DNA from 4 places in the Janthinobacterium kumbetense genome. Region 2 is predicted to be linked to each of the others. Evidence: predicted binding sites of a transcription regulator. Region 2 holds the regulator's gene; each other region holds the start of a gene.
What was found. Region 2 encodes sigma-54, which starts transcription at its own class of promoters, with help from an activator protein. Its sites were predicted from a motif close to TGGCANGNAANCTGCTTT; they were not measured.

Region 1 (4,211 bases), on a different contig from region 2:
GAAAACAGCTGGATCACGCCGCCCGAATGGTTGCCGTAGATGGCAGAAAACGGTCCGCGCAGCACTTCGATGCGCTCGGCCGTATCGAGATTGAAGGTGGTGGCCTGGCCCTGGCCGTCGGGCATGCTGGCGGGAATGCCATCGCTGATCAGCTTGACGCCGCGCACGCCGAAGGCCGAGCGGGCGCCGAAGCCGCGCGACGAGATTTGCAAGTCTTGTGCGTAGTTCTGGCGGTTTTGCACGACCAGGCCCGGCACGGCGGCCAGCGCTTCCGACGCGTTGACGCGGATTTGGCCCTCCTGGATGCGGGCGCTGTCGACCACGTCGATCGAGGCCGGCACTTCCTGGCTGGGGTGGGCGATGCGGCTGCCGCTGACGACCACCGTATCCATGAATTGCCCATTGGCCGGGTCAGCTGCCTCGGCGGCAAAGACATGGGGGGCGAGGGTGGCGCTGCCGGCGACAAACAGGCTGGCGATGGTGTTCAGGCGGAAACGATGCTGCATGCGGATTCTCCAATGTGAATAAAAGCCTGCTTGATCGCGTGCGCGGTACAGGTCTGCGTAGGTGTATCAAGCAATATGCCTGCCATGTCTCCATTGGTGGGCTGAAATTATACGCGTGTCAGTGGCACGGCGTTTGCATACGGTAATTGTCAGAGGCGCCGATGCGGCGCGCTTTCCCCTCGTTTTGCCATTGAAAAGGTGATTATGCCCAACTTCTTCTCGCGCCTGCGCCAGGTGTGCTGGCTGCTGCCGGCGCTCGCCAGCACCGCTGTCCAGGCCGCTCCCTTTGCCTATGTTCCCAATGAAAAGTCGGGCACCTTGAGCGTGATCGACACGGCGACCGACCAGGTGGTGCGCCAGATCGCCGCAGGCAAGCGTCCGCGCGGCATCGCCGCCGACCCTGCCGGGCGGCAATTGTTTGTCACGGATGCCGCCAGCAGCGCTTTGCTGCTGATCGACAACGCTGGCGGCGCGCCCGTGCGCACGGTGGCACTGGGCAAGTCGCCCGAAGGCGTCAGCGCCTCGCAAGACGGTAGTCACGTGGCCGTTGCCGTCGAGGAAAACAATAGCGTGGCCTTGCTCGATGGCCAGACAGGTACCTTGCTCGCCGATATCAAGGTGCAGGGACGCAATCCGGAACACGCCGTCTTCAGCCCGGATGGGCGCTGGCTGCTGGTCAGCGCGGAAGAGGCGGAGCAAGTCGATGTCATTGATGTGGCGCAACGCCGCCAGGTCGCTTCCATCGCCGTGGGATTGCGGCCGCGCGGCATCGGTTTCAGTCCGGACTCGGGCCGCGCCTACGTGGCGTGCGAACTGGTCAATGCCGTCTACGTGATCGACATGGCCGCACGCAAGGCGATTGCCACCATTCCAGCGGGCAAGAATGCGAATGGCATCGCCGTCCATCCCGGCGGCAAGCAAGTGTATGTCTCGAACGGTATCGACGGTACGGTGATGGTGATCGACACGGCCAGCAATCAGGTCACGGCCACGATTGGCGTCGGCAAGCGCCCGTGGAACATGGCCATCACGCCGGACGGCGCCAAGCTGTACGTGGCGAATGGCCGCTCGAACAGCGTGTCCGTCATCGACACGGCCAGCGCGCGCAAGGTGGCCGATATTGCCGTGGGTGAATTGCCATGGGGCGTGGTGATTCGTTGATTCCTTCATGGCACAGGCGCAGGTGTTCCAGTCTGGTACACCTGTTCCATTGTGCAGCGGCGACGGGGCGGCACAGCAGGGCTGGCCCGGATTGGAACAGGATGCTGCCACCTTGTTCAAAACGCAAACAGCGCCACGCCCCCACCCAAGTCCGGGGCATGCGCTGAAAAGCAGGCCGGGATTGACGCCACGCCCTTGTAACGGGGGTAAAACCGGCTAAGTTTGTAGTGGGATGGCGAGCTGGCACGGCATTTGCGGAAGACTCCGTGTACTCACCCCATCTGTACCAGGACGTTTGATTTTAATTAAGTATTTCCATTCTAATTAACCCGATAGAGGACGACATGAATCTCGCAGACATCAGCAAACTGGGCGTAGCCAATCCCTTCAAACAACGCTATGACAATTACATCGGCGGCAAATTCGTTGCACCAGTAAAAGGTGAATACTTTCCTAACATCACGCCGATCACGGGCTTGCCGTTTTGCGAAATCGCCCGTTCCACGACGGAAGACGTCGAGCTGGCGCTGGACGCCGCGCACGCCGCCAAGGAGGCATGGGGCAAGACGTCGCCTGCCGAGCGCGCCAATATCCTGAACCGTATCGCCGACCGCATCGAACAGAACCTGAGCCTGATCGCCACGGCGGAAACCATCGACAACGGCAAGCCGATCCGCGAAACGATGAATGCCGACATTCCGCTGGCCATCGACCATTTCCGTTACTTCGCCGGTTGCATCCGCGCCCAGGAAGGTTCCGTCGCACAAATCGATGCGGAAACCTATGCCTATCACTACCATGAGCCGCTGGGCGTCGTGGGCCAGATCATCCCGTGGAATTTCCCGATCCTGATGGCCGTGTGGAAACTGGCGCCAGCCCTGGCGGCCGGCAATTGTGTCGTCTTGAAACCGGCCGAGCAGACTCCGGCTTCCATCATGGTGTTGATCGAGCTGATCGGCGACCTGCTGCCGCCGGGCGTGCTGAACATCATCAACGGTTTCGGCCTGGAAGCGGGCAAGCCGCTGGCGTCGAGCAAGCGCATCGCCAAGATCGCCTTTACGGGCGAAACGGGCACGGGCCGTCTGATCATGGGCTACGCCGCGCAAAACCTGATTCCCGTCACCCTCGAGCTGGGCGGCAAGTCGCCGAACATCTTCTTTGAAGACGTGATGGATGCCGATGATGATTATTTCGACAAGTGCCTGGAAGGTTTTGCGATGTTTGCGCTGAATCAAGGTGAAGTGTGCACCTGCCCATCGCGCGTGCTGATCCAGGAATCGATCTACGAGAAATTCATCGAACGGGCCTTGAAACGCGTGGCTGCCATCAAGCAGGGCAATCCGCTCGACTCTGCCACCATGATCGGCGCCCAGGCGTCGCAGGAGCAGCTGGAAAAAATCCTGTCCTACCTCGACATCGGCCGCCAGGAAGGCGCGGAAGTGCTGGCCGGCGGCGAGCGCAATACGCAGGCGGGCGACCTGGAAGGCGGCTACTACGTGCGTCCGACCGTGTTCAAGGGTAATAACAAGATGCGCATCTTCCAGGAAGAGATCTTCGGACCCGTCGTGTCCGTGACCACCTTCAAGGATGAGGCTGACGCGCTGGCGATTGCCAACGATACCTTGTACGGCCTGGGCGCCGGCCTGTGGACGCGCGACGGTTCGCGCGCCTTCCGCATGGGACGCGCCATCCAGGCGGGCCGCGTGTGGACCAATTGCTACCACCTGTATCCGGCCCACGCCGCGTTCGGCGGCTACAAGCAATCGGGTATCGGCCGCGAAAACCACAAGATGATGCTCGACCACTACCAGCAAACGAAGAACTTGCTGGTGAGCTATAGCCCGAAAGCGCTGGGCTTCTTCTAAACCGGCAACAGGCGCCGCGCTTGCAGTCCAGGCGCGGCGCGCAGAAAGGGATGCCATGAGTGCAGCAATTGCCCGGGTGGTCGCCACCGATGCGGCGCTGGAAATGATGGACAAGTTGCGCCAGCGTCACGGCCCGCTGATGTTTTTCCAGTCGGGCGGCTGCTGCGACGGCAGTGCGCCCATGTGCTACGCGCTGGGCGAGTTCGATGTCAGCGACACCGACATTTATCTCGGCAATTTGAATGGCACACCGTTCTACATGGGACTCGAGCAATTCGAGTACTGGGAGCATACCCAGTTGATTATCGATGTGGTCGATGGCAATGGCGGCATGTTTTCACTCGACAACGGCACGGGCAAGCGCTTTTTGACGCGCTCGCGCCTGTTCACCGATGAAGAGTGCGCGCTGTTGCATGCCCAGCCGCATGAGCACCGCAAGACTTGATACACACATACTAATAAAACAGAGGGAGATGATTGTGCAGAAAAAAATCATGGGGATACTCATCGGTTTGGGTTTGGCATCGCTGGCCCAGGCGGCCGACGTGGGCAATGTCACCAATGCCATGCTCGACAGCACGGCAAAGAATCCGGCCAGCGTCCTGTCGTTTGGCATGGGTACGCAAGGCCAGCGCTATTCGCCGTTGACGCAGATCAATGACAAGACCGTGGCCAAGCT
Region 2 (4,211 bases):
AAGGAAACCATACTATGAAGAACATCTTGCTGTTGACCGTATTTTCGCTGGCCATCATGGGCGTGGCGCATGCCGAGAAGGCCGATTCCGAGAAGGAAGCCGTCATCACGGCACGCAGCGGCCACGTCGATGACGTCAAGCAGGTGCGCACCCTGACGGGCGACGTCGTGCTGGTCAAGGGGACCCTGACCATGAAGGCGGGCCGGGCCCTGATCACGGAAGACCCGCAAGGCTACCAGTTCATCACCTTCTGGGCCGATCCCGGCAAGCTTGCGACCTTCCGCCAGAAGCGCGATGGCGCGGGCGACCTGTGGGTCGAAGGCGAAGCGGAGCGCGTGGAATACGACAACAAGACGGAAGTGGTGAAACTGTTTTCCAGAGCCAAGCTGACGCGCCTGGAAGGCGCGAAAGTCACCGATGTGGCCAATGGCGCTTTCATCTCGTATGACAGCCGCAAGGAAGAATTTGCGATGGAAAATTCCAACAGCGGCACCAGCACCGCCGATGGCGGCAGCGTGCGCATGGTGATCCAGCCGAAGACCAAGGCGCCGGCAGCGGAGAAAGCGCCGGCCACGCCCGCGCCAGGAAAGAAATAATGGAAAATACACGTTGCGGCAGCACCCTGATCGTTCGCGGGCTGCAAAAAACCTATGGCAAGCGGCAAGTCGTGCATGATGTTTCGCTGCAAGTCGAATGCGGCGAAGTGGTGGGCTTGCTGGGCCCGAACGGCGCCGGCAAGACCACCTCGTTCTACATGATCGTCGGCCTGGTGCCGTCCGATGGCGGCAGCATCGATATCAGCGGCGTGGATATCTCCAGCCTGCCGATCCACCGCCGCGCGCAGATGGGCCTGTCCTACCTGCCGCAGGAAGCGTCCGTCTTCCGCAAGCTGACGGTGGAAGACAATATCCGCGCCGTGCTGGAAATCCAGACCGTCGAAGGCCGTCCGCTGACGAAGGCCGAGATCGAGGAGCGGCTGGATAAATTGCTGGCCGACTTGCAGATTGAAAAGCTGCGCGAGAACCAGGCGCTGTCCCTGTCCGGTGGCGAACGCCGCCGCGTGGAAATCGCCCGCGCGCTGGCCACCGATCCCCGTTTCGTGCTGCTCGACGAGCCGTTCGCCGGCGTCGATCCGATCGCCGTGATCGAGATCCAGCGCATCGTGCGTTTCTTGAAGGAGCGCAATATCGGCGTGCTGATTACCGATCATAATGTGCGTGAGACGCTGGGTATTTGCGACCGCGCCTACATCATCAACCAGGGCTCGGTGCTGGCGTCGGGACGCCCCGACGACATCATTGCGAACGAGTCGGTACGCCGGGTCTATCTGGGCGAACACTTCCGCATGTAAGCCAATGAAACAATCATTGCAGCTGCGCACTTCGCAGCACCTGGCACTGACGCCGCAGTTGCAGCAATCGATACGCCTGTTGCAATTGTCTACTCTGGAATTGCACCAGGAACTCGAGCAATTGCTGACGGACAATCCCTTGCTCGAACGCCTCGACGATCCGCTCGACCGCTCGCTGCGCCTGCTGTCCGACGGGGCCTTGAGCTCCACGGCCGCACCGGCCGAAGCGCCGCCCCAGCCACCAGGCCAGGAGGCGCCCGCAGCGCCGGCCGAAGCGGAAGCGTTTGACGGCGAGGGGGGCGACAGCCCGGCCGCCGCGGATGGCGGCGACAGCGACTGGAGTGAGGCGAGCCGGGGCAAGGCGCCCGACGACGAAGATTCGCGTCCGCAATTGGAGGCCCATCACTGCACTCTGCGCGAACACCTGATGGAGCAGATGCGCGTGACGGTGCTCGAATTGCGCGACCGCGCGCTGGTCGAGCTGATCATCGACGCGCTCGACGACAATGGCTACCTGGAAGAGTCGCTCGACGACATCCTGGCGCGCCTGCCGGAAGAGCTGGAAATCGACGCCGACGAGATGCGCACGGCCTTGTCGCTGCTGCAAAGTTTCGATCCGCCGGGCGTGGGCGCGCGCAACGCGTCCGAATGCCTGGCTCTGCAAATCAAGCGCTTGCCGCACATCGCCATGGTGACGCGGCGCATGGCCCTCGTGATCGTGGAAAAGCACCTGGCCTGGTTTGCCCAGCGCGATTTCAACAAGCTGAAAAAAGCCCTCGATTGCGACGATGAAGACTTGCGCGAAGCGCAGACGGTGATTCGCCAGTGCAATCCGCATCCGGGCGCCGTGTTCGCCTCGGACGTGTCCGATTACGTGGTGCCCGACGTCGTCGTCAAGCGCGCGCGCAATGGCTGGCAAGTCACCCTGAACAACGACGTCATGCCGCGCCTGCGCGTCAACGCCATGTACGCCAACTTGCTCAAGCAGGGCAAGGGGGAGGGCGCCATGGGCGCACAGTTGCAGGAAGCCAAGTGGCTGATCAAGAATATGCGCCAGCGCTTCGACACGATCCTGCGCGTGGCGCAGGCGATAGTAGAAAGACAAAAGAACTTTTTCTCGCATGGGGCCGTTGCCATGCGCCCCCTTGTGCTCCGTGAAATAGCTGATACACTGGGTTTACACGAGAGTACTATCTCGCGGGTAACAACTCAAAAGTACATGCTGACCCCGCACGGCATGTTCGAGTTGAAATATTTCTTTGGTAGCCACGTCGCCACCGAAGCGGGGGGCGAAGCGTCATCGACGGCGATACGGGCATTGATCGTGCAACTGACAGGAGCAGAAGACCCTAAAAATCCTTTATCCGACAGTAAGATTGCGGACATGCTGGGGGAACAAGGCATGGTGATTGCGCGACGTACTGTTGCCAAATACCGGGAAGCATTAAAAATTCCGCCAGTGAGCCTGCGTAAGTGTTTGTAAGTTTTTTTCGGTTCCTCTGCGGGCCGGATAGGATGGACCGCACGAACCCGATCATCTTTAGGAGTGTGTATGAATCTCACCATCAGCGGACATCATCTCGAAGTGACACCAGCCATCCGTGAATACGTACAAACGAAGCTGGAGCGCGTGAAACGTCATTTCGATCAAGTCATCGATATCGCCGTGATTCTGACCGTGGATAACCTCAAAGAGAAAGAAAAACGTCAAAAGGCTGAAGTCAACCTGCGTTTGAGCGGCAAGACTGTCTATGTGGAAAGCTTGGCGCACGACCTGTACGCCGCGATCGATACCCTGATCGACAAGCTCGATAGGCAAGTGATGAAATACAAAACCAAAGTGCAAGGGCACGGTAAAGAGGCGATCAAGCATCTGCCAGACAACTCCGAGGAAGAAGCCGTCGTCGCCGTCTAAGGCCACCCGCTTCCAGCAGTTGTGATCAACTAAGGGCGCACATTGCGCCCTTTTTTGCGCCCAGCGGAACGCAATGTTCCCCGCGCAGGCATTAGAATATTCGCACTTTCACTTCTTTCCTGCCTGCCATGAGCGACTTCGTCCAGACTTCCATCCGCAACCGCACCGGGCACATCGTGCTCGACCGTCCGAAAGCCTTGAATTCCCTGTCGCTGGAGATGGTGCGCGCGCTGAGCGCGGCCCTGCTGGCCTGGCGCGACGATCCGCAGGTGGACGCCGTCGTGATCCGCTCCAGCAGCGACAAGGCCCTGTGCGCCGGCGGCGACATCCGTTTCTTTTACGATGCGGGTCTGGCCACGCCGCAAGGCGGCAGCGCCTTGCTGGAAGATTTCTTTACGGAAGAATATGCTTTAAATCATTTAATTCATTTCTACCCGAAACCGTATATCGCCGTGATGGATGGCGTGGTGATGGGCGGCGGCATGGGCGTGGCGCAAGCCGGGCCAGGCAACCGCTTGCGCATCGTGACGGGCCGCACGCGCATGGCCATGCCGGAAGTCAATATCGGCCTGTTCCCGGACGTGGGCGGCAGTTATTTCCTGTCCCGCCTGGCTGGCCAGCTGGGCCTGTACGTGGGCTTGACGGGCTTGACGATCAACGCGGCCGACGCCCTGTACACGGGCCTGGCCGATGTCTACCTGCCCGAAGCACAGATGGGGGCGCTGCTGGACCTGTTTGAATCGACGCCGGGCGAGGCCTTGCCGGTGGCCATCAAGGCGCTGGCGGCGCCATTCCAGGCCGAGGCAGGCGTTTCTCCCCTGGCCACGGCGCGCGTAGCGCTGGACCGCCATTTCAGCGCCGGCTCCGTGGCGGCCATCATGGCCTCGCTGGCGCAGGACGACGGCGCGTTCGCCACCAAGGCGCTGGCGGCCATGCGCCTGCGTT
Region 3 (4,211 bases), on a different contig from region 2:
CATGGCTGCTCAGCGCAGGTGTGCGCTACAGCAAGATGAAAGTGGCGGTCGACGACCATTTCCTCAGCAACGGCAACGATAGCGGCAGCCTGGAGTTCAGCCACACGACGCCCGTGCTGGGCCTGCTGTATAAACTGACGCCGAACGTCAACGTCTACGCCAGCGCCGCGCGCGGTTTCGAGGCCCCAACCTTGAACGAACTGTTTTACTCGGGCACAGGCGGCGGCTTCAATTTCAACTTGAAGCCGGCCACCAGCACCAACCTGGAAGCGGGTGTCAAGGCCAGGATCGCCAACAACACGCACGTGAATGCGGCCTTGTTCCAGATCAAGACCAACGACGAACTAGTGGTCGACAAGTCCAGCGGCGGGCGCACCAGCTATCGCAATGGGGGTAAAACCTTGCGCCAGGGCATGGAAGTGTCGCTGGATTCGAACCTGCCATATGGCTTCACGACCAAAGTGGCGCTCACCAGCCTGCATGCCGTGTATGACCAGGCATTTGGCGGCGTGCGCGAAGGCAGCCGCTTGCCGGGCGTACCCAGCGCCAACCTGTTTGCGGAGCTGGCCTGGAAAGATACGCTCGACCGTTTTGGCGCAGCGCTGGAAAGCGTGGCCAGCAACCAGGTCTACGCGGAAGACAGCAACATCGAAAAACCGGCGCCCGGCTACACGGTATTCAATGCGCGCTTCAACGCCAGGCAAAACGTGGGCAATTGGCGCTTCAAGGAGTTTGCCCGCCTGAACAACCTGTTCGACAAGACCTACGTGGGTTCCGTCATCGTCGGCGACAGCAACAAGCGCTACTATGAAGCGGCACCGGGACGTAATTGGTTGCTGGGCGTTAGCGCCCAATATAGTTTCTAAAACTAAAAAGCCCGCGCCTCTTCCGATGCGCGGGCTTTATTGTCATTCAACATGGCCTGCTATGGCCGTGCTTCCTTCACCCCATATTTCTCGAAGATGGCTTTCAATTCGCCGCTGGCCGCCATTTCGTTCATGGCTGCCTGCAGCAACTTGCCCACGTCGAGCTGCTGGCGGCTGACGGCCAGGCCCACGGCCCAGCCCGCACGCGGCAGGCGGGCGAACGCCACTTCGCTCATGGGGAAAGCGGGATCGCTTTTCAGCACCGATTCGATTTCCGAACGGTTGGCCAGCACGGCATCGAGCTTGCCCGTCTGCAATTGCTGCAAGGCTTCGGCTGCCGTGTCGAAGATGCGCACGTCGTCGCGGTACTTGCCATTGTCCTCGCCCAGCATCAGCATGGCCGCGATCGACACCTTTTCCACACCGATGCGCTTGCCGGCCAGCGAGGCGACGCCATCGAATTGCGGCACGGCTTGCGCACTGCGCGCCAGGCGCACGGTTTCCACATAGTATGGCGCGAAGATCTCGACCTTGTCGTTGTCCGCCATCAACTTCTTGTCGACCGGCACATGCAACATCACATCGGCGGGGCCATAACCGAGGTAATGTCCCTTCCACACCATATTGCGCAAATCGTCGTTGAGGTTTTCGCCGGCGGGAAATGGCAGCAAGCTCAGTTTCAGCCCCAGCTTTTTCGCCAGCGCTTCGGCAATATCGATATCGATGCCCGTACCCTTGTCGGAAAACGGCGCGAATTCGTTGTACACAGCCACTTTCAGGCTGCCCGACTGCTGCACTTTTTGCCAGTCGGCGCGCGCCGGCGCGGCGGCGCACAGCGCCAGGCAAGCGAGCGAGATCATCGCGCGCGCGCCCCGGAATTGAAATGAACGCATGGGACTCCTTTGTGATCAGTTCGACTTAATTCGACTCGCGGCGCGTTTCCAGATAGGTCTTGATGGCCCACATGGCTTCCTGGTTGAACACGCCTTCGAACGGCGGCATGTACACGGCACCATTGCGCACTTTACCGTGGCGGATGGTGGTCAGGTAGTAATTGTCCGTTTCCTTGTAGCACGCCTGTTTCTTTGTCTCATTCTTGATACCGAAACAATCGCGGTCCAGCTGGCGCAAGTCCGGCGCGATGCCGCCCGAGATGGCTTCGATGCCGTGGCAGCGGGCGCAATTCTGGTTGTAGGCAGATGTGCCCACCGTCAAGGCCAGTTTGTTGCCCCGATACGGGTTTTGCTCGAGCCATTTGTCACCCACCTTGGGCAAGCCCGTGGTGTCGACGCCTTGCGGCGTGACATTGCCGTGCGCATAGGCATGCGGCAAGGTCAGCAGGGAAGTGAGGGCAACGGCGCCGGCCGCCGCCACGCCGAGCAGGGTACGAATGGAATAGGTCATGCTGGTCTCCTTGGTTTTTTAGTCAATACCAAAGAAGAGCAAATGCCATGCCATGCGTCTATGCCCCACATCCGGCCGCCCATGTATCAATTTGGAACAGCTGCAACACGTAGTTGTATCACCGCGCGCCTCAGGCGGCGGCCACCGTGCAAATGCTGCCGCGCGCCTGCTGCTCGAAAGTAATACGCACGGGCAAAAATCGGGCAATCACCTCCGCATTCGTCAGCGCATGCTGCGACACCTTGTTGCAGCTGAAGGTACCGCCGCCCGCCAGCGCCATGGGCAGCAAGAGCTGGTCGGCCAGATGCTCGCCGACGGCCGCGTCCGTCTTGAGGTAGGCGCGCACCTCGTTCAACAGGCGCTTGGCCACGGACTCGGCCAGCAAGGACTTTTCGCCGAACGAAGTAAATACTTCCGTGACATGCTCATGCTCCAGGGTCAGCAGCAGGACGTTGCCCGGCCCCTGCTCCGCCGGCAAGCCGACGAGACGCAGCTGCTTGCCGCTCCAGCCCATGCCGCTGGCGACACGCTCGAGCTCGCGCTGCGCCACCTGCACATGCACGCCCGCCACCACGCTTTCCGCATACCCCGCCTTCCGTTCGCCGCGCTGCAGCAGTTGAATCGGCTGCAAGCGCCGGCACGGTTGCACGGTGGCCGTCACCTCGCCGCCGCCCGCGGGATGAAAGCCGTAGCGTTGCAGCGCGATCTCCACCTCGGCACCCATCTGCTGCAGGATGCGGCCATACGCGCGCTGCAAAAAATGCACGGGCGGCGCCATGGCATTGTGCGTGCCGCCAGTGATGCGCACGGTGGATGGCCCATCCGCATGCAGCAGGGCCGGCAGCAAGGTTTGCAGCACCAGGGTGCAGCTGCCGGCGCTGCCGATGGCAAAGCGGTAATCGCCGCCGCGCAGGGGGCCGGGAACGAATTCCAGGCTCGACGCGCGCAGCGCCACCGGCGTCGTGCGCGCCCCGCAAATGGCGGTTGCCGCCTGCACGGCCAGCAGATGCTGGCGCAGCAAGCCGGGCTTTTCCCGTCCCGCGCGAATGTTACTCAGCCGAAACGGTTGCCCCGTGATCATCGACAGGCTCAGCGCCGAACGTAAAATCTGTCCGCCGCCTTCGCCTTGCGCTCCATCTATTTCTATCATCTCTGTTTTCTCTCTCTTATCCTTTGACGCAGACGACCTGCTTCAAGATATGCACGACATCGACCAGCTCGCGCTGCGCCAGCATCACCGCATCGATATCCTTGTAAGCCATCGGGATTTCATCGATCACGTTTTCATCCTTGCGGCACTCCACGCCTTGCGTGGCGCGGATCTGGTCATCCAGGTTGAAACGCCGCTTCGCTTCCGTGCGGCTCATCGTGCGTCCCGCGCCGTGGCTGCAGCTATGGAAACTCTCGGTATTGCCTTTGCCCCGCACGATAAAGCTCTTCGCGCCCATGGAGCCGGGAATGATCCCCAGTTCGCCCGCGCGGGCCGACACGGCGCCTTTGCGCGTGATCAATACATCCTTGCCGAAGTGGTGCTCCTTCTGCACATAGTTATGGTGGCAGTTGACGGCCTCCACGTGCGTCTGGAACGGTTTATGGATGACCGTGCGCACGGCGGCGATCAAGTTCTGCATCATCACTTCGCGGTTGTTGCGGGCGAAACGCTGGGCCCAGCCCACCGCTTCCACGTAATCGTCGTAATGCTGCGTTCCCTCGGCCAGGTAAGCCAAATCCTGGTCGGGCAGGTTGATGAAGTGGGTGCGCATATCCTGCTTGGCCAGTTCGATGAAATGGGTGCCGATGGCATTGCCCACGCCGCGCGAACCGGAATGCAGCATGAACCATACGGAACCCTGCTCGTCGAGGCACACTTCGACGAAATGGTTGCCGCTACCCAAGGTTCCCAGGTGGCGGTAATTGTTCGTATTTTTCAGCTTTGGCGTT
Region 4 (4,211 bases), on a different contig from region 2:
GTGAAATGCTGATCACGCCCGATTCCATGGGCTGGCGCAGCACGTCGAGCACCCGGCGGTGGAATTCGGCAATTTCATCAAGAAACAGCACGCCGCAGTGGGCCAGCGAGATTTCACCTGGCCGCGGCACGTTGCCGCCGCCCACCAGGGCTACGCCGGACGCCGTCTGGTGCGGGGCGCGATAGGGCCGCCGTTTCCAATGTTCCACCTTGAAGTGGCTGCCCAGCGAATGCACGGCCGCCGATTCCAGCGCCTCTTCATCGCTCATGGGCGGCAGCACGCCAGGGAAGCGGCTGGCCAGCATGGTCTTGCCTGCGCCCGGTGGTCCCACCATCAGGATGTTGTGACCGCCCGCTGCCGCCACTTCCAGTGCGCGTCGTGCCTGCAGCTGCCCTTGCACGTCGGCAAAGTCGGGATAGGGAAAAGCGTGCGCTGCCAGCACGGGCTGGTGGCGTTGCAGGGCAGTCTGGCTGGCGTGCCTGGCAAAATGCGCGCAGACCTCGAGCAGGCTGTGGGCGGGATAGATGCAGGCATCGCTGACGAGAGCCGCCTCGTCCGCGTTCGCCTGCGGCAGGATGAAGGCGCGCGGCGTGCCCGACTGGCTGCGCTGCATGGCAAAGGTCATGGCCAGGGCGCCGCGGATGGGACGTAACTGGCCAGACAGCGACAGTTCGCCCGCGAATTCATAGTGCTGTAATTGGTCGCCCGGCAACTGGCCGGAGGCAGCCAGGATGCCCAGTGCGATGGGCAAGTCGAAGCGGCCCGATTCCTTGGGCAAGTCTGCCGGCGCCAGATTGGCCGTGATGCGCCGCGCCGGCATCTCGAAGCCGCAGTTTTGCAACGCGGCACGCACGCGGTCGCGCGACTCCTTCACTTCCGTATCCGGCAGGCCGACTATCGTAAACGAAGGCAAGCCATTGGCAAGGTGGACTTCGACACTTACCTCGGGCGCCTCCATGCCGGCCAGGGCGCGGCTTTTCAGGACGGCCAGGCTCATCAGACTCCCCTGTAGCGCGGACGCGGGCAGGATCAGTCTAGCGCTTGAAAAGGTGTGAGGCTTGAGGTATGCCAGCAAGGTCGCCGATTACGGCGCCCTGCGTGCAGCAGCGGTTCAGGCTTTTGGATCGTTCAGGCGCGTTTCCAGTTCGATCAGGCGCAATTCCAGTGCATCCAGTTTGGCACGGGTCTTGGCCAGCACTTGCGCCTGGATATCGAATTCCTCACGCGTGACGAGATCGAGGCGGGCGAAGCCCTGAGTCATCATCGATTTCACATTTTTCTCGATATCCTTGGCCGGCGAGTTTTCGATGGCTTGATGGATCTTGCCTTGCAAGTCGTTAAAGAAGGTATTCATGTCCATGGTCAGTCCTTTTATGGTGCGGCCTGTGCATCGCACCATTGCGGTGCACAGCGGCGTTAATCTGGTGCGAAACTGGGCGCTTCATTGTGCTTCAGCAGTCCGTTGCCGCATTCCTGGCCGTGTGCAGGGTATGTATGGACGGAAATGCACCTGTCAAGGTGGCAATAGAGCTGGCACGTATTCTGCTAAAGAAGGTATGAACGCTTTGTGATCTCCAGCCAAGATTTTAAACCTCAACCGCTTTAAAAGTTCAATAAAAGGGAATCGCCATGAAGAATCTGTCCAAGAACATGACTTTAGCTGCAGCGTTGACGCTGGCCATGACCGCCTTGTGCGGTAGCGCCATGGCCCAGGATGCAGTGGCGGCGCCTGCTGCGGCCGAAGCGGTACCTGATAACGTGGTGAGCTACAACGTGGCGCTGACCAGCGACTATCGTTACCGCGGCATCTCGCAAAGCCGCTTGAACCCGGCCATCAGCGGCGGTGCCGACTATACCCATAACCCGACGGGCCTGTATGTGGGCACCTGGCTGTCGAGTATCAAATGGATCAAGGACGGCGGCGGCGATACCAATCTGGAATGGGATATCTACGGCGGCAAGCGGGGCGAGATCAGCAAGGATTTTACCTATGACGTGGGCGGCCTGTACTACTTCTACCCATCGAATGGACTGAGCACCAATGCCAACACCTTCGAGCTGTACGGCCAGCTGGGCTATGGCCCCGCGTACATCAAGTACTCGCATTCGACCACCAATCTGTTCGGCGTGGCCGACAGCAAGAACAGCGGCTACCTCGACGTGGGCGCCAACGTCGAGGTGCACGACGGTTACATCTTGAATTTGCACGCCGGGCGCCAGAAGGTAGAACACAACGATTCCCTCAGCTACAGCGATTACAAGATCGGCGTGACCAAGGACTTCGGCATGGCGACCGTTGCACTGGCGGTCGTCAAGGCCAATATCGTATCGCTGGCACCGAATGGCAAGAATCTGGCGAAATCCGGTCTCGTGCTGACCGTATCGAAAACCTTTTAAGCGAGACAGCCATGAAAATGATTACTGCAATCATTAAACCGTTCAAACTGGACGAAGTACGCGAAGCCTTGTCGGCTATCAATGTGCAAGGCATTACCGTCACGGAAGTCAAGGGTTTCGGCCGCCAGAAAGGTCACACGGAACTCTACCGTGGCGCCGAGTATGTCGTTGATTTCTTGCCAAAAACCAAGATCGAAGCGGCCGTCGATGACGCCATTGTCGACCAGGCCATCGAAGCGATCGAAGGCGCCGCGCGTACCGGTAAAATCGGTGATGGCAAGATTTTCGTCTACAACCTGGAACAGGTCATCCGCATCCGTACCGGTGAAACCGGCAACGAAGCGCTCTAAGGGGAATATTGATGCATAAAAATATAACAAAATTGCTAGCCGGGATAGCCTGTCTGTGTGCGTTTGGTGTCGCCACGCCGAGCTTTGCCGATGCGCCCGCCAAGACGGAGGCTGCCACGACCGCGGCCGTCGCCGCTCCGGCCGTGACGCCCGTGCCTGACGCAGCCGCTCCGGCTGCCGCCGCTCCAGCCCCGGCCGCTGCCGCGCCAGCCGCCGCGCCCGTTGCCAACAAGGGCGACACCAGTTTCATGATGATCAGCACATTGCTGGTGATCTTGATGACGATCCCTGGCCTGGCCCTGTTCTACGGCGGCCTGGTGCGCTCGAAAAACATGCTGTCGGTGCTGATGCAGGTGTTCATGGTGTTCGCGCTGGTCATCGTCCTGTGGTGCATCTACGGCTACTCGATCGCCTTCACGGAAAAAACCGCCTTCTTCGGTGGCTTCGACCGCCTGTTCCTGAACGGCATCTGGGATCCGGCCAAGGGCACGTTTGCCGCCGCCGCCACCTTCAGCAAGGGCGTCGTCATTCCCGAGTTCGTCTTCGTTGCTTTCCAGGGCACGTTTGCCGCCATCACCTGCGCGCTGATCGTCGGCGCCTTTGCCGAGCGCGCCAAGTTTGCCGCCGTGCTGGCCTTCGTCGTGCTGTGGTTCACGTTTGCCTACCTGCCAGCGGCCCACATGGTGTGGTTCTGGACCGGTCCTGACCTGATCACCAATGCCGCCACCTCGGCCAGCGAAGCCTTGAAGGCGGGCTGGATCTGGCAAAAAGGCGCGCTGGACTTCGCCGGCGGCACCGTGGTGCACATCAACGCCGCTGTCGCCGGCCTGGTGGGCGCCATCATGATCGGCAAGCGCGTTGGTTACGGCCGCGAATCGATGGCGCCGCACTCGCTGACGATGACCATGATCGGCGCGTCGCTGCTGTGGGTGGGCTGGTTCGGTTTCAATGCCGGTTCCTCGCTGGAAGCGGGCGACGTGGCGGCTTTGGCTTTCGTCAATACCTTGCTGGCAACGGCCGCCGCCACCCTGTCGTGGGTGTTTGGCGAATGGATTTCCAAGGGCAAGCCTTCCATGCTCGGTGGCGCGTCCGGCGCCGTGGCCGGCCTGGTGGCGATCACCCCGGCGGCCGGCTTTGTCGGCCCGATGGGCGGCCTGGTCATCGGCTTGCTGGCCGGTGTCGTCTGCCTGTGGGGCGTGAATGGCCTGAAACGCCTGATCGGCGCCGACGATTCGCTCGACGTATTCGGCGTGCATGGCGTGGGCGGTATCCTGGGCGCCTTGCTGACGGGCGTGTTTGCTGCACCACAACTGGGCGGCCAGGGTATCTTCGACTATGTCACCAACAAGATGTCGGCGGATCCGTACTCGATCGGCCACCAGGTGTGGGTGCAGGCGCAAGCGGTCGGCACCACCATCGTCTGGTCGGCCCTGGTTTCCCTCGTTGCCTATAAACTGGTCGACA

Region 1: the regulator sigma-54 is predicted to act here: its motif matches at 1,909-1,926, upstream of adh (aldehyde dehydrogenase).
Region 3: the regulator sigma-54 is predicted to act here: its motif matches at 2,306-2,323, upstream of pedF (cytochrome c-550 PedF).
Region 4: the regulator sigma-54 is predicted to act here: its motif matches at 1,532-1,549, upstream of NCG91_RS20190 (TorF family putative porin).

The regions. Positions count from the first base shown of each region.
Region 1 covers NZ_JAMQGR010000021.1:8,409-12,619, reverse strand. The annotation lists gene NCG91_RS27400 (TonB-dependent receptor family protein) at 1-506, opposite strand, end outside; gene NCG91_RS27395 (beta-propeller fold lactonase family protein) at 711-1,667, shown strand; gene adh (aldehyde dehydrogenase) at 2,012-3,532, shown strand; gene NCG91_RS27385 (DUF779 domain-containing protein) at 3,588-3,977, shown strand; gene NCG91_RS27380 (PQQ-dependent methanol/ethanol family dehydrogenase) at 4,027-4,211, shown strand, end outside.
Region 2 covers NZ_JAMQGR010000002.1:193,095-197,305, reverse strand. The annotation lists gene lptA (lipopolysaccharide transport periplasmic protein LptA) at 15-596, shown strand; gene lptB (LPS export ABC transporter ATP-binding protein) at 596-1,351, shown strand; gene NCG91_RS08260 (RNA polymerase factor sigma-54) at 1,356-2,834, shown strand; gene hpf (ribosome hibernation-promoting factor, HPF/YfiA family) at 2,904-3,266, shown strand; gene NCG91_RS08250 (enoyl-CoA hydratase/isomerase family protein) at 3,395-4,211, shown strand, end outside.
Region 3 covers NZ_JAMQGR010000021.1:13,402-17,612, forward strand. The annotation lists gene NCG91_RS27400 (TonB-dependent receptor family protein) at 1-866, shown strand, start outside; gene NCG91_RS27405 (substrate-binding periplasmic protein) at 926-1,759, opposite strand; gene pedF (cytochrome c-550 PedF) at 1,785-2,270, opposite strand; gene rtcA (RNA 3'-terminal phosphate cyclase) at 2,401-3,420, opposite strand; gene NCG91_RS27420 (RtcB family protein) at 3,437-4,211, opposite strand, start outside.
Region 4 covers NZ_JAMQGR010000008.1:1,714-5,924, forward strand. The annotation lists gene NCG91_RS20180 (YifB family Mg chelatase-like AAA ATPase) at 1-997, opposite strand, end outside; gene NCG91_RS20185 (accessory factor UbiK family protein) at 1,112-1,360, opposite strand; gene NCG91_RS20190 (TorF family putative porin) at 1,630-2,397, shown strand; gene NCG91_RS20195 (P-II family nitrogen regulator) at 2,409-2,747, shown strand; gene NCG91_RS20200 (ammonium transporter) at 2,759-4,211, shown strand, end outside.